DNA from 3 places in the Streptomyces sp. NPDC006872 genome. Region 2 is predicted to be linked to each of the others. Evidence: riboswitches for the same ligand, from Rfam matches in the RefSeq annotation. Region 2 holds a riboswitch; each other region holds the start of a gene.
What was found. Region 2 has a riboswitch for S-adenosylmethionine ahead of ABZ725_RS13730 (putative leader peptide). Riboswitches for the same ligand answer to the same signal wherever they lie in the genome.

Region 1 (4,926 bases), on a different contig from region 2:
CGGGCGGTCTCCAGGACGTCGTACGGGTTGACGACGAGCGCGTCCTCGCCCAGTTCCCAGTAGGCCCCCGCCTCCCGGGACAGCACCAGGGCGCAGCCCTCGTCGGAGACGACCGGGACCTCCTTGGCGACCAGGTTCATACCGTCGCGGATGGGGTTGACCAGGGCGACGTCCGCGAGGCGGTAGGCGGCGAGGGAGCGGGCGAAGTCGTCCTTGAGGTTCAGCAGGACCGGCGTCCAGCCGGGCGTGCCGTACGCGGAGTTGATCTCGTCCGTCAGGCGCTGCACCTCGGCCATGTAGTCCCGGTAGACGGCGAGGTCCTGGCGGGAGGGGTAGGCGAACGCCACGTGGACGACCCGCTCGCGCCACTCGGGATGGTCGTCGAGCAGCTGCCGGTAGGCCAGCAGGCCGCGCACGATGTTCTTGGACAGCTCGGTGCGGTCGACGCGGACGATCGCCTTCCGGTCCGTGCCGCCGATCTCCTCGCGCAGGGCGGCGATCCGTTCCTCGACGTCCGGCCGGTGCGAGCGCTCCCGCAGGAAGTCGGCGTCGGCCCCGAGCCCGTGCACACCGACCTGCGTCTTCCCCGGCCCCCCGGCGAACTCCGCACAGCACGCGGTGAACGCGTCCGCCCAGCGGTGGGTCAGGAAGCCCAGGCGGTCCGCGCCGAGCATGCCGCTCAGCAGCTGTTCCCGGATGTCCGCGGGCAGCAGGCCGAAGTAGTCCGTGGGGGCCCACGGCGTGTGGGAGAAGTGCGCGATCCGCAGGTCGGGGCGGAGTGCCCGGAGCATCCCCGGGACCAGGCACAGGTGGTAGTCCTGGACGAGGACGGCCGCGCCGTCCGCCGCCTCCTCCGCCAGCGCCTCCGCGAACGCGTGGTTGTACGTCTCGTACGAGGCCCACTGGCGGCGGAACTCCGCGTCGAAGACCGGTTCCAGCGGGGTCTGGTAGAGCAGGTGGTGGATGAACCACAGGACCGAGTTCGCGATGCCGTTGTACGCGTCGGCGTGCACATCGGCCGGGATGGGCAGCATGCGCACGCCCTCCTCGCCGACCCCGCGCCGGACCGCCTCCCGGTCGCCGTCGGACAACGCCGAGCACACCCACAGCGCGCCCGCGTCCGGCCCGATGGCCGACAGGCCGGAGACCAGCCCGCCGCCGCCGCGTTTCGCGCGCAGCGAGCCGCCCTCGTCGACCGTGTACGAGACCGGGCCGCGGTTGGACGCGACCAGGACCTGAGCAGCTCCACCGGTGGTAGCCATAGACCTCAACCTAGCCCGCTCCGGAAACGCTCAAACGTACGGTCGCCCTGTGTGGCCAGGACGTATACAACGGGTGTGCGGTGTTACGCGACCTTGCGGGACTGGTACTCCGCGATCTCCGCCATCGGCGGCCGCTCCTCGGTGTCCACGGAGTAGGTGCGCGGTTCGAAGCCGTCCGGGCTGCGTTCGAACTGGGTGAGGGAGGGGCGGATCAGATGCCCGCGGGCCAGCCGGAGCTGGGCGGTGCGGTAGATCGCCGCGGCCATCCGGCCGAGGGCCTGACCGTCCTGGTGGCGGTGCTTGCGGACGCCGACGTCGACCTGGGCGAGGGCGTCCAGGCCCACCAGGTGCAGGGCGTCGACCAGCATGCCCAGCTCCACGCCGTAGCCGACCGGGAAGGGCAGCTGCTCCAGCAGGCTGCGGCGGGCCGCGTACTCGCCGCCGAGCGGCTGCACGAACCCGGCCAGCTGCGGCCAGTGCATGTTGAGCAGGGGCCGGGCCATCAGCTCGGTGACCCGCCCGCCCTGGCCGGCCGCGCCGCCCAGCGGACGGTCGTACATGCCCTTGACGAGGTCCACCTCGGGGTCGGTCAGCAGCGGGCCGACGATGCCCGAGACGAAGTCGGAGGAGAACTCCTTCAGATCGGCGTCGATGAAGCAGACGATGTCCCCGCCGGTGACGAGCAGCGAGCGCCACAGGACCTCGCCCTTGCCGGGCACGGCCGGGATGCGCGGCAGGATGTCGTCCCGGTGGACGACCCGGGCTCCGGCCGCCGCGGCGACCTCGGAGGTCCGGTCGGTCGATCCCGAGTCGACGACGACTATCTCGTCGACGAGCGGGACCTGCTGCATGAGGTCGTGGCGGATGATCGCGACGATGTCGCCGACCGTCTCCTCCTCGTTCAGCGCGGGCAGCACCACGGACACCGACTGGTTCGTGGCGCGCTTGGCGGCCAGGATCCGGTGCAGCGGGCGATCGGTCCCCGACCAGGAGCGGGTGGCCAGCCAGCGCTCGACCTCTTCCAGCACGGCGGCTCCTCACATCTCGCGGTTCGGACGACTATCTCAACGATCCTGGGCTTCGGTTACAGTCTTGAACAACGCGGATGACCATCGCATGTCCAAGGTCGTCCACTGTTCAATGAGATCAACGCACTCATTGAGATCAACAACCGAATACCGCTCATCCAGAGGGGCAGAGGGATACGGCCCGATGAAGCCCCGGCAACCCTCCAGCCGGTCTGACCACGTCGTCGTGGTGAGGCTCCCGGCTCGGGAAGGTGCCAAATCCGTCTCACGGCGAAGTGCGTCGTGAGGAAGATGAGGAGAAAGGGCCTCCCCTCACATGGCTGCGCAGAACGTTGCAACCGAATCCACCGTTTCCTCCGCCTCCAGCTCCGCCTCTGCCGTCGACCTCGGTCCGGCCGCGGCGTTGAACTGCCGTGAGTGCGGTCACCGCGTCCCCCTCGGGCCCGTCTTCGCCTGCGAGGAGTGTTTCGGCCCGCTCGAGATCGCGTACGACTTCTCTTCCTACGACACGGAGGAGCTCCGCAAGCGCATCGAGGCGGGACCCGCGAACGTCTGGCGCTACGCGCCCCTCCTGCCGGTCCCGGCCGACGTCGCGGACAAGCCGAACATCAACCCGGGCTGGACCAAGCTCGTCCAGGCCGACAACCTCGCCCGTGAACTGGGCGTCGACGCCGGAAAGCTCTTCGTCAAGGACGACTCCGGAAACCCGACGCACTCCTTCAAGGACCGCGTCGTCGCGCAGGCCATCGAGGCGGCGCGCGCCTTCGGCTTCACCACCCTCTCGTGCTCCTCGACCGGCAACCTGGCCGGCGCCGTGGGCGCCGCGGCGGCCCGCGCGGGCTTCCGCTCCTGCGTGTTCATCCCGCACGACCTGGAGCAGGGCAAGGTCGTCATGGCCGCGGTCTACGGCGGCGAGCTCGTCGGCATCGAGGGCAACTACGACGACGTCAACCGCTTCTGCTCCGAGCTCATCGGCGACCCGGCGGGCGAGGGCTGGGGCTTCGTCAACGTCAACCTGCGGCCGTACTACGCGGAGGGGTCCAAGACCCTGGCGTACGAGATCTGCGAGCAGCTCGGCTGGGAGCTTCCCGACCAGCTGGTCGTGCCGATCGCCTCCGGCTCGCAGCTCACGAAGATCGACAAGGGGCTGCAGGAGCTGATCAAGCTCGGGCTCGTCGAGGACAAGCCGTACAAGATCTTCGGCGCTCAGGCCGAGGGCTGCAGCCCGGTGTCCGTCGCGTACAAGGCGGGGCATGACGTCGTCCGTCCGCAGAAGCCGAACACCATCGCCAAGTCGCTGGCCATCGGCAACCCGGCGGACGGTCCGTATGTGCTCGACATCGCGCGTCGTACCGGCGGTGCGGTGGAGGACGTGACGGACGAGCAGATCGTCGACGCGATCAAGCTGCTGGCGCGGACCGAGGGCATCTTCGCGGAGACCGCCGGTGGAGTGACGGTGGGTGTGACGCGGAAGCTGATCGAGAACGGTCTTCTCGACCCGACGCTCACTACGGTCGTGCTGAACACGGGCGACGGTCTCAAGACGCTCGACGCGGTGGCCGGCACGGGACTGACCGCGACGATTCGGCCCAACCTCGAGTCGTTCCGCGACGCGGGTCTCGGCTAGTCACTGCCCTGCGCCCCCGCGGGGGCGCTCCACCTGACCGGAGGTCGAAAGTCATGAGCGTCACCGTCCGCATCCCCACCATCCTGCGCACCTACACCGGCGGTTCGGCCGAGGTGAAGGCCGAGGGGGCGACCCTCGGCGAGGTCATCGCCGACCTCGAGAAGAACCACACCGGCATCGCCGCCCGCGTTCTCGACGACCAGGGCAAGCTGCGTCGGTTCGTCAACGTGTACGTCAACGACGACGACGTCCGCTTCGAGCAGGGGCTTCAGACGCCGACTCCGGACGGCGCCGGCGTCTCGATCATCCCGGCGGTCGCGGGCGGCTGAGCGGCGGCTGCGCGGCTGCCGAGCGGCGACTGACCGCTGTTCAGTACCCGTTGGTAGTAACCGTCGGTAACAGCGATTACCGAGCGTTCATCGAATTGCCCTCTCCGCGATAGAAGCGGAGGGGGCAATTCAGTGTGGTTGAGCGCGGTACAGTTGGGGAACCCGGTCCGGATCACCGGATCCGGAGCCTTTGATTTCTGCCCCGTGCCCGATAAGAAGCAGCCAAAGTGTGTATACCTTTCGCGGCTTTTGTGGCTTTCGTAGGGCCCGACTTGCCCTGAATTCAGGCGAATTCTCGCCACATTCCGGATCCTTTGCGTCCAGAATTCTCGTCCAAGTGACCTGTTGCAGAGGGCAGTTGGACAGATACATTCAGCCGCGGTCGACGCGTTCCGGCGCACGCCCCCAATCGTTGGGGGGTGAGGTCTGACCCGGATCCGCGAAGTGTGGATCTGTGCAAGGGCCAGTAATAGGGGAGTTAGGCATGGCTCAGGGCACCGTCAAATGGTTCAACGCGGAGAAGGGGTACGGCTTCATCGCGGTCGACGGTGGTGCGGATGTTTTCGTCCACTACAGCGCGATTCAGATGGACGGCTACCGCACCCTGGAAGAGGGTCAGCGGGTCGATTTCGAGATCTCGCAGGGTCAGAAGGGGCCGCAGGCGGACATGGTCCGTCTCG
Region 2 (4,926 bases):
CGTGTCCGCGGCCAGTGCCCACATCCCGGTGAGCTCGGAAGCGTCCGGCACGGCGTTGAAGTCGCCGAGGACGATCGCGCGGTCGTGCCGGGCGACGGCCGCGGCGAGTACGCCGACCTGGTCGGCCCGGACCGCCTCCTGACGCCGTTCGGCGAGGTGCGTGTTGAAGACCCGAACGGACCGGCCGTCGACACGGGTGGTGACTGCCATGTACCCACGGTCCTCGGATCCGCCGTCGGGGTATTCGACCGTGACCGGGTTCGTCATCGGCGCCGCCGAGAGGAGCGCCTGGCCGTAGCCCCCCGGACTCCACGGCGCTCCCCCGCAGCGGCCCCAATTCTGCAGAACCGTCCCGTACTCGACGTGGTAGACCAGCCCGTAACGGTCCTCCAGATAGCCGCGGATCCGCTCGACGTCCCGCACGCACGCTTCCTGCAGGCCGATCACCTGGGGCGCGTATGTGGCGATCTCCGCCGCCCGGTCGGCGTTGCTCTCCTCGCAGGGGTTGCAGATGTTCCACGTCATGACCCGGTTCGGCACGACATCCCGGACCGCGTCGACGGGCGGCGACCCGGCTCGGGGCTCGCCGCTCGGCGCCCTGGAGCCGACGAGCACTATGCAGGCCACGATCGCGGCGCCCACGAGCAGCCGCATGTCCCTTCCGAGCACCATCGCCTCCCAGGAGTGGCTGCACGTGGCATCCGACGTCTCCATGCACGAGGTTATGGGACGGAGTTGTGAACGACGCATGCGGTGTGCGGGCCCCGGACCCGCCCGGCGCGGGGCGGCTTCAGTCGTCGTGCCCGAGGCCGCGATCGGGTGCGCTCATGTCCCCTGTGCGGGGCGTGCCGTCGGCGAGCCCGTAACGCAGGTACACGGTGCCCTTCGGACTTGCCGTCGGCGGTTCGAGGAGGGTGATGTTCGTGGGCACCGCGCCGCCGTCGAACACCTTCTTGCCGACGCCGAGCACGATCGGGTGCACCCAGAGGTCGAGACGGTCGAAGAGCTTCTCGCGCAGGAGGGTCTGCACCAGGTTCAGGCTCCCGACGACCTTGATGTGCTCGTGCCGGTCACGGATCTCGCGCACCGCGCCGGCCAGATCCGGGCCGAGCTGCGTGGAGCCGGCCCACGAGAGGTCGGGCCGGCCGCGGGAGGCCACGTACTTCGGGACGCTGTTGAAGAGGGTGGCGATCTCGTTGTCCTCGCCGCCCTTCTGGTGCGGCCAGTAGGCGGCGAAGATGTCATACGTCCGCCGGCCGAGCAGGAGGGCGTCGGTGCCCTCGTAGGCGGCGCCGATCTGCGCACCGGCGACCTCGTCCAGCAGGGGCGCCTGCCAGCCGCCGAACGGGAACCCCGCAGGGTCCTCGTCGGGGCCGCCGGGCGACTGCCCGACGAGGTCGAGGGTCGCGAACAGCTCGATGTCGATGAGGCCCATGTCTACTCCCGATGAGGTGGTCGTCCCGGTCGGTAAGTAGACCTGTGGGCGTGGGCAAACTCATCGGTACGCCGCACCGGCACTCCCGTTCGCGATGGATCACGGGCGGCGTCCACGCTGGGTGGCCGCCCGGTGTCCGGCGTCACCGCAGGTCAGCGGCCTGTCCATGCCGTCCGATGCCGGCGTCCGGCATTTGGACGACGATAGTGCGATATTGACGGGTCACGGAAGTGATCCGTACGATCGCGGGTGGCATTGAGTGTCAGCGTCAAGCCCTGGCTTGCTGACCGGCAACCCTCCTCCGCGGTGGGGTGCTCCAGGTGAAAGCCCGGCGGGGTCGACGACCCTGCAAGCGCGTGGCCCCGGCACCGGGGCCTGAGAGGGGAGGACCACCGTGCGGATCGACTGCAACCTGAGTGCCTCTCTCGCCGCCGCGGCGGCGTTCTCCGGACTCTCGCGCAGGCGCCACATCGATCTCCAGCGCTTCGCCGGCTGTCTGTGTAGCACCTCCCTGTAGCACCTCCCGACGGCCCGTCTCTGCACGCCTGCGTGCGGCGGCTGACCACACGTCACCTCTGCGGCCGACGTGCGCCGTCGGCGTCTCCGGCGATCCCCCGCCTCCCTCCCTTCCCCCCTTCCCCTTCCTTCGTCTTTCCCCTCGCAGTCGACTTCCCCTGCGTCGCCATGCCCGGAATGTTCTGAACGGGCACCTGCGCGACGGCTTCGGAGTAGGAGAACCATTCCGTGATAGCGCGTACGGATTCCCGGCCCACCCGGTGGGCGGCCCTCGCGGTGCTCGTGACGAGCGGCGTGCTGCTGAGCGCCTGCTCGGCGGGCGGCGACGGCAGTTCGAGCAGCGGCGGCGGCCAGGCCCGCTCCGGCGGCACACTGACCTTCGCCGTCGGTTCCGACGCCGGCTGCGTCGATCCCCAACAGGTGGGCAGCAACGACACGATCTACTCGCTGCGCCAGATCGTGGACTCCCTGACCGACCAGGACCCCAAGACCGGCAAGATCGTGCCCTGGCTCGCGAAGAGCTGGGACATCAGCACGGACGCCACGACCTTCACCTTCCATCTGAGACCGGGCGTCACCTTCAGCGACGGGTCGGCGCTGACCGCCCAGGTGGTGAAGGACAACTTCGACGCGGTGCCGAAGCTCGGCGCCCTGGGCACGCTGGCGCAGGGGTATCTGAGCGGCGTGGACAGCACGACCGTGGTCGATCCGCTCACGGTCCGGGTCACGTTCAAGCAGCCCAACGCGCAGTTCCTCCAGGCGACGGCGACGCATTCGCTGGGCATCGAGTCGTCGGCGAGTGTGCAGAAGAGCCCGCAGGACAAGTGCAGCCAGGGCGTGGTCGGTTCCGGGTCGTTCGTGCTGAAGGACTACGTGCAGAACCAGTCGATCACCCTGGCCAGGCGCGCCGGGTACGCGTGGGGTTCCGCGCTGTGGACCAAGAAGGGCGAGGCGTACCTGGACAAGCTGGTGTTCAAGGTGGTGCCGGAGGCGGGTGTGCGCACCGGGAGCCTCCAGTCCGGGCAGGTGGACGCGATCAGCGGCGTCGGCAGGTCCAACGAGTCGGCGCTGAAGAGCGGCGGCCAGGTGGATCTTCAGCAACGGGCCAACCCCGGGGTGGTGTTCAACCTGGGGCTGAACAACTCCCGGCCGGCGCTGAAGGACGTCAGGGTACGTCAGGCGATCTCGTACGCCGTCGACCGGCAGCAGATCGTGGACACCGTGTTCCCGACCGGTACCGAGCCCGCGACCAGCATCCTGGCGCACACCACCCCCGACTACTCCGACCTCGGCGCGGAGCTGACCCTGGACGCGGCGAAGGCCGAGTCCCTGCTGGACTCGGCCGGTTGGAAGACCGGCGGCGACGGCATCCGGGTGAAGAACGGCAAGAAGCTCAGCCTGACCGTCTCGTGGTTCCCCAACGCGGCCACGAACCAGCCCTCGCTGGAGCTGATCCAGCAACAGCTCAAGGCCGTCGGCGTCGGCGTGGTGCTCGAGCAGCTGCCGGTCACCCAGTTCGCGCCGACGCTGCAGTCCGGTGACTTCGACGTGGTGTGGGGCAATGTGACCCGCGCCGACCCGGACATCCTGCGCAGCTCGTTCTCCACCCGCTTGGCCAACTTCTACCAGCTGTCCACCGGCCCCCTGGACACCGCACTGAGCGAGCAGGCCGCGACGGCCGACACCGCCAAGCGGAAGCAACTGGTGGTCCAGGCACAGGAGTTGCTCGTGCGGAACGCCTATGTCGTCCCCGTGGTGGAGCTGCAGACCCAGCTCGGGGTGTCGAAGAAGGTGCACCGTCTCGACTTCGACGCCTCCAGCCGGATACAGCTGCACGACACCTGGATCGGCTGACGGCCGCCATGCGTCTCTACGTCGTCAAACGCGTCGCGCAGGCGATCGGCGTGCTGTGGGCGGCCTACACGGTGGCGTTCCTCGTGCTGGACTTCCTGCCCGGCGACCCGGTGTCGGCGATGGCCGGCGCCGGAGCGGACACCGGGCAGGTCGATCCGGCCCAACTGGCCGCGCTCCGGCATCAGTACGGCTTCGACAAACCGGTGCTCGCACAGTACGCCGACTACCTCGGCCGGGCGGTGCGCGGAGACTTCGGCGACTCGATCTCCACCGGCCGGTCGGTGACCTCGACCCTGGCCGAGGCGCTGCCGGGGACGCTTCAGCTGACCGGGGCGGCGCTGCTGCTCGCGGTACTGGGCGGCGGCGGTCTCGCGGTGCTGGCGACCTACACCACCCGGCGGTGGCTGCGGCAGCTGCTGCTGTCGTTGCCCCCGCTGGGGGTGTCGGTGCCCACGTTCTGGGTCGGACTGCTGCTCGTGGAGCTGTTCTCCTTCCGGTTGCGGCTGTTCCCGGCGTTCGGCAACGACGGGTTGCGCGGTCTGGTGCTGCCCGCGGTGACGCTCGCGATCCCGACCGGCGCGCTGGTCGCACAGGTGCTGTCCAAGAGCCTGTTCACGGCGCTGGACCAGGCCTATGTGGAGACCGCCCGGGCCAAGGGCGCGGGGCGGCTGCGGATCCATCTGCGGCATGCGCTGCGCAACGCGTCGCTGCCCGCGCTGACCGTCGTCGGGCTGCTGGCCGGTCAGCTGATCGCGGGGTCGGTCGTCGTCGAGACGGTGTTCTCCCGCGACGGCCTCGGCCGGGTGACGGCCGCCGCCGTCACCGTCCAGGACATCCCGCTGGTCCAGGGGGTCGTGGTGTTCGGCGCGGTGATCTTCGTGGCCGCCAATCTGATCGTCGACCTCGTCTATCCGCTGCTGGATCCGCGGATCGTGGTGGCCTCGAGCAGGAACAGGAAGGTGAGTCCGGCATGAGCCAGACCCTCGCCGACGGCGTCTCCGCCGATGACCTCTCCGCCGACGCCGCGCTCGGCACGGCGCGGCCGGTCGGACCGGGCGGCGACGCCCGGGTACTCGGGCGCGACTCCGGACCGCGGCGGTTCCTGCGGTTCCTCGTGCGCC
Region 3 (4,926 bases), on a different contig from region 2:
TGCATTCTGGGAGCGCGGATGAGCACCACAGAGACGACAGAGTCCCGCGAACGCGGGAAGGCGCCGGCCGGCGAGCGCGTCGCCGACTGGGCCGACGGTCGGCTGGGGATCTACTCCCTGGCCAAGGCCAACATGCGCAAGATCTTCCCCGACCACTGGTCGTTCATGTTGGGCGAGGTCTGCCTCTACAGCTTCATCATCATCATCCTGACGGGTGTGTATCTGACGCTGTTCTTCCACCCGTCGATGAACGAGGTGGAGTACCACGGCAGCTACGTCCCGCTTCAGGGACAGCTGATGTCCGAGGCGTTCAGCTCGACCCTGCACATCTCCTTCGACGTGCGCGGCGGTCTGCTCATCCGGCAGATCCACCACTGGGCGGCGCTGATCTTCCTCGCCGGCATGTTCGTGCACATGATGCGCGTGTTCTTCACGGGCGCGTTCCGCAAGCCGCGTGAGATCAACTGGCTGTTCGGCTTCCTGCTGTTCGTCCTGGGCATGTTCACCGGTTTCACCGGTTACTCGCTCCCGGACGACCTGCTCTCCGGCACCGGTGTCCGCTTCACCCAGGGCGCGATCCTGTCGATGCCGATCGTCGGCACGTACATCTCGATGTTCCTGTTCGGCGGTGAGTTCCCGGGTCACGACTTCGTGGCGCGGTTCTACTCGATCCACATCCTGCTGCTGCCGGGCATCATGCTCGGCCTCGTGGTGGGCCACCTGATCCTGGTCTTCTACCACAAGCACACGCAGTTCGCGGGCCCCGGAAAGAGCAACAAGAACGTCGTCGGCATGCCGCTGCTGCCGGTGTACATGGCCAAGGCCGGAGGCTTCTTCTTCCTGGTCTTCGGTGTGATCGCGGCCATCGCGGCGGTCGCGCAGATCAACCCGATCTGGGCCATGGGCCCCTACCGTCCGGACCAGGTGTCGACCGGCGCCCAGCCCGACTGGTACATGGGCTTCGCCGAGGGTCTGATCCGCTTCATGCCGGGCTGGGAGATCAACATCTGGGGTCACACGCTCGTCCTGGGCGTGTTCATCCCGCTGGTGCTCTTCGGCGTGGTCCTCGCGGCGCTGGCGATGTATCCCTTCATCGAGTCCTGGGTCACCGGCGACAAGCGCGAGCACCACATCCTGGACCGCCCGCGCAACGCGCCGACCCGCACCGCGCTGGGCGTCGCCTGGGTCACGATGTACATGATCACGCTGGTCGGCGGTGGCAACGACCTGTGGGCCACCCACTTCCACCTGTCGATCAACTCGATCACCTGGTTCGTCCGGATCTTCTTCTTCGTCGGACCGGTCATCGCGTACATCTTCACCAAGCGGATCTGCCTCGGCCTGCAGCGCCGGGACCGGGAGAAGGTGCTGCACGGTCGGGAGACCGGCACCATCAAGCGCCTGCCGCACGGTGAGTTCGTCGAGATCCACGAGCCGCTCAGCCAGGAGCAGCTGCACACCCTCACCGCGCACGAGCAGTACGTGCCCGCCGCGATCGGCCCCGCGGTCGACGAGAACGGCGTCGAGCGCAAGGTGACGGGCTCCGAGAAGCTGCGCGCCAAGATCAGCGGCGCGTACTTCGGCGAGGACCAGCAGATCCCGAAGCCCACCGTCGAGGAGTACAAGGAGATCACGAGCGGCCACGGCCACCACTGATCGCTTGCGGCGTCGCCACGCCCGCGCAACGGGCCCCGTCCGGTCTTCGGACGGGGCCCGTTGCCGTGCCCATGGGCTGGATAGGGTGGGGACACACTCTTCTACGAGAGCCCTAGAAGATCGTTACGACACCCAGGAGCGGCTGATGAGCGCTGTGACCCCCGCTGGAGGCGACACCGCGGCGGGCCGTTCCTGGCCCGAGGTGCTGAACAGCCTGCTGTACGGCCACGACCAGGACGCCGACGCCACGTTCTGGGCGCTGGACCGGATCATGCGCGGCGAGGCGACCGACGCGCAGATCGCCGGGTTCGTGGTGGCGCTGCGGGCCAAGGGCGAGACCGTCGAGGAGATCAACGGGCTCGTCCGGGCGATGTACGAGCACGCCAACCTGATCGAGGTGCCGGGTCGGACCGTCGACATCGTCGGCACGGGCGGCGACGGCGCGAAGACGGTCAACATCTCCACGATGTCGGCGATCGTCGTGGCCGGTGCGGGCGCCACGGTCGTCAAGCACGGCAACCGGGCCGCGTCCTCCGCGTCCGGCGCCTCGGACGTCCTGGAGAAGCTCGGCGTCAATCTGGAGCTGACGCCACGGCGGGTGGCCGAGGTGGCTCAGGAGGCCGGGATCACCTTCTGCTTCGCGATCAAGTTCCACCCGGCGCTGCGTCATGTGGGCGCGGCCCGCGGCCAGTTGGGCATCCGCACGGTGTTCAACGTCCTCGGCCCGCTGACCAACCCGGCGAAGGTGCGGGCCCAGGCGGTCGGGGTCGCGGACCCGCGCATGGCGCCGGTCGTCGCGGGCGTCTTCGCCGAGCGCGGCAACTCGTCCCTGGTCTTCCGGGGCGACGACGGCCTCGACGAGCTGACGACGACGGCCACGTCCCATGTGTGGGTCGTCCGCGACGGCAAGGTCGCCGAGGAGAGCTTCGACCCGCGTGACGTCGGTCTGGAGCTGGTCCCCGTGGAGGCCCTGCGGGGCGGGGACCCGTCGTACAATGCGGAGGTCGCCCGCCGCCTTCTGGAGGGCGAGCCGGGCCCGGTGCGGGAGGCCGTGCTGCTGAACTCGGCGGCCGCGCTGGTGGCCCTCGACCCGGGCAGCGGAACGCTGGCCGAGCAGATCCGGGCCGGCATGGACCGGGCGGCCGAGTCCATCGACTCCGGCGCGGCCAAGCGGTCGCTGGAGCGCTGGGTCGCCGCCAGCAACGCGTAGGCGCCCGCTGGAAGAGCCGCGCGGCGCCGTCAGCCGTCTGCGGCGCCGTCGCGGCTGGTCGCGCAGTTCCCCGCGCCCCTTCGGGCGCTCGGTCGTCCCGCGATCCGGACACGGGTTGCGGGACGACGATCACATCGCGTACGTTCCTTTGTCAGGTCATGAGTGACAGTCAAGAGGCCCCGGCCGACTGTCCGGCAACCCTCCGTCCGTGGCGGGGTGCCCCGGGTGAAGACCAGGCTGTGCACAACAAGGTGCACGGCAAGCGCGGATCCCTCACACGCTTCTGAGAGCGTGCGGCCAGGGATCCTGGTCATCGAGGGAGCCTTCTGTGAGCAAGCGAATGCGATAGGGCGCAGAGCCCCGCTTCCGCGTACCCCTTTTCACTTTTCCCTTGCCTCACACGGGAGTTCCGTCATGTCCGTTTCCGTCTTCACCGCTGCCTCTGTCCAGACCGTTTGTGCGCCTCTGCCCGTTCTGGGCCGGGATGTCACCGTTCCGCTCGTCACGGGCGGCGAGGTCGCCTACGCGGCGCTCGACTACGCGGCCAGCGCTCCCGCCCTCCAGCGCGTCTGGGACGACGTCGCGGCCTACGCCCCCTACTACGGCAGCGTCCACCGCGGCGCCGGCTACCTCTCCCAGCTCTCCACCGACCTGTTCGAGAACGCCCGCCGGACGGTCACCGAGTTCCTGGACTGCCGCCCCGACGACCAGCTGATCTTCACCCGCTCCACCACGGACTCCCTCAACCTGCTCGCCGCGGCCCTCCCCGCCGACTGCCAGGTCTTCGTCTTCGAGACCGAGCACCATGCCTCGCTGCTGCCCTGGAAGGACGCCCGGGTCACCTACCTGGACGCCCCGCGCACCCCGCGCCAGGCCGTGGAGACCCTGGAGCGCGCCCTCGCCGACCGTGACCCGTACGGCCCGGCCCTGGTCTGCGTGACCGGCGCCTCGAACGTCACCGGCGAGCTGTGGCCGGTGCGCGAGCTGGCGGCGGCCGCGCACGCCCACGGCGCCCGTATCGTCCTGGACGCCGCCCAGCTCGCCCCCCACCACCCGGTGTCGGTGCAGGACCTCGACGTCGACTGGGTCGCCTTCTCCGGCCACAAGCTGTACGCGCCCTTCGGCTCCGGCGTCCTGGCCGGCCGCGCCGACTGGCTCCGGGCCGCCGACCCGTACCTCGCGGGCGGCGGCGCCAGCCGCAAGGTCACCCGGCGCGAGGACGGGGGAGTGGACGTGGAGTGGCACGAGAGCGCCGCCCGCCACGAGGCCGGCTCCCCGAACGTGATCGGTGCGTACTCCATCGCCGCGGCCTGCAAGGCGCTGACCGAGGCCGGCTTCGAGGCGCTGGTGGCCCGTGAGCAGTACCTGATCGAGAAGGTGCGGGCCGGTCTGGCCGAGGTGCCGCAGGTCAGGGTGTTGTCCCTGTTCGGGGACGACGCCCCGCGGGTGGGCGTGATCTCCTTCGTCGTCGAGGGCTGGAACAGCTCCCACTTCGCCGCCGCCCTCTCGGCCGAGTACGGCATCGGCGTCCGGGACGGCCTCTTCTGCGCCCACCCGCTGGTCCGCACCCTCCTGGGCGGCGACCTGCACAGCCAGGGCGAGTGCGGCGCCCCCGAGGCGGCCCCCGGGGAGAAGTCCCTCAACGCCATCCGGGTGAGCTTCGGCGCGGGCACCCCCGACGAGCACGTGGAGCGCTTCGTGACCGCCGTACGGGAACTGGTGACCGACGGCGCGCGGTGGCGGTACCGGACCCAGGACGGCCGCTGCGTCCCCGCGGTGTAGGGCCTACTCCAGGCCGATGGCGAACGCGGCCTCGAGGTCGTGCTGGGAGTAGGTGCGGAAGGCGACGTGCGTGTCCGTTCCCTCGACCCCCGGGATCTTGCTGATGCTCCCGGGGATGACCTCCGCCAGGTCCTCGTGCTGCTTCACCCGGACCATGGCGATCAGGTCGTAGGTCCCGGTGACGGAGAAGACCTCGCTCACGGAGTCCAGCGAGGCGATCCGCTCGGCGATCTCGGGGATCCGGTCCACGCTGGTCTTGATGAGGACGATCGCGGTGA

Region 1: it holds a riboswitch for S-adenosylmethionine, as region 2 does, so the genes downstream of both, thrC (threonine synthase) here and ABZ725_RS13730 (putative leader peptide) in region 2, are expected to answer to the same signal.
Region 3: it holds a riboswitch for S-adenosylmethionine, as region 2 does, so the genes downstream of both, ABZ725_RS39270 (aminotransferase class V-fold PLP-dependent enzyme) here and ABZ725_RS13730 (putative leader peptide) in region 2, are expected to answer to the same signal.

What each region holds. Positions count from the first base shown of each region.
Region 1 is NZ_JBEYIL010000005.1:497,575-502,500, reverse strand. It holds gene ABZ725_RS18080 (trehalose-6-phosphate synthase) at 1-1,262, opposite strand, end outside; gene ABZ725_RS18075 (glucosyl-3-phosphoglycerate synthase) at 1,346-2,290, opposite strand; SAM riboswitch class I at 2,442-2,588, shown strand; gene thrC (threonine synthase) at 2,607-3,917, shown strand; gene ABZ725_RS18065 (MoaD/ThiS family protein) at 3,971-4,246, shown strand; gene ABZ725_RS18060 (cold-shock protein) at 4,731-4,926, shown strand, end outside.
Region 2 is NZ_JBEYIL010000004.1:125,436-130,361, reverse strand. It holds gene ABZ725_RS13740 (endonuclease/exonuclease/phosphatase family protein) at 1-714, opposite strand, end outside; gene ABZ725_RS13735 (dihydrofolate reductase family protein) at 791-1,435, opposite strand; SAM riboswitch class IV at 1,687-1,796, shown strand; gene ABZ725_RS13730 (putative leader peptide) at 1,830-1,952, shown strand; gene ABZ725_RS13725 (ABC transporter substrate-binding protein) at 2,180-3,805, shown strand; gene ABZ725_RS13720 (ABC transporter permease) at 3,814-4,779, shown strand; gene ABZ725_RS13715 (ABC transporter permease) at 4,776-4,926, shown strand, end outside.
Region 3 is NZ_JBEYIL010000017.1:184,776-189,701, reverse strand. It holds gene ABZ725_RS39285 (Rieske 2Fe-2S domain-containing protein) at 1-22, shown strand, start outside; gene ABZ725_RS39280 (cytochrome bc complex cytochrome b subunit) at 19-1,656, shown strand; gene trpD (anthranilate phosphoribosyltransferase) at 1,802-2,866, shown strand; SAM riboswitch class IV at 3,021-3,137, shown strand; gene ABZ725_RS39270 (aminotransferase class V-fold PLP-dependent enzyme) at 3,281-4,648, shown strand; gene ABZ725_RS39265 (Lrp/AsnC ligand binding domain-containing protein) at 4,652-4,926, opposite strand, start outside.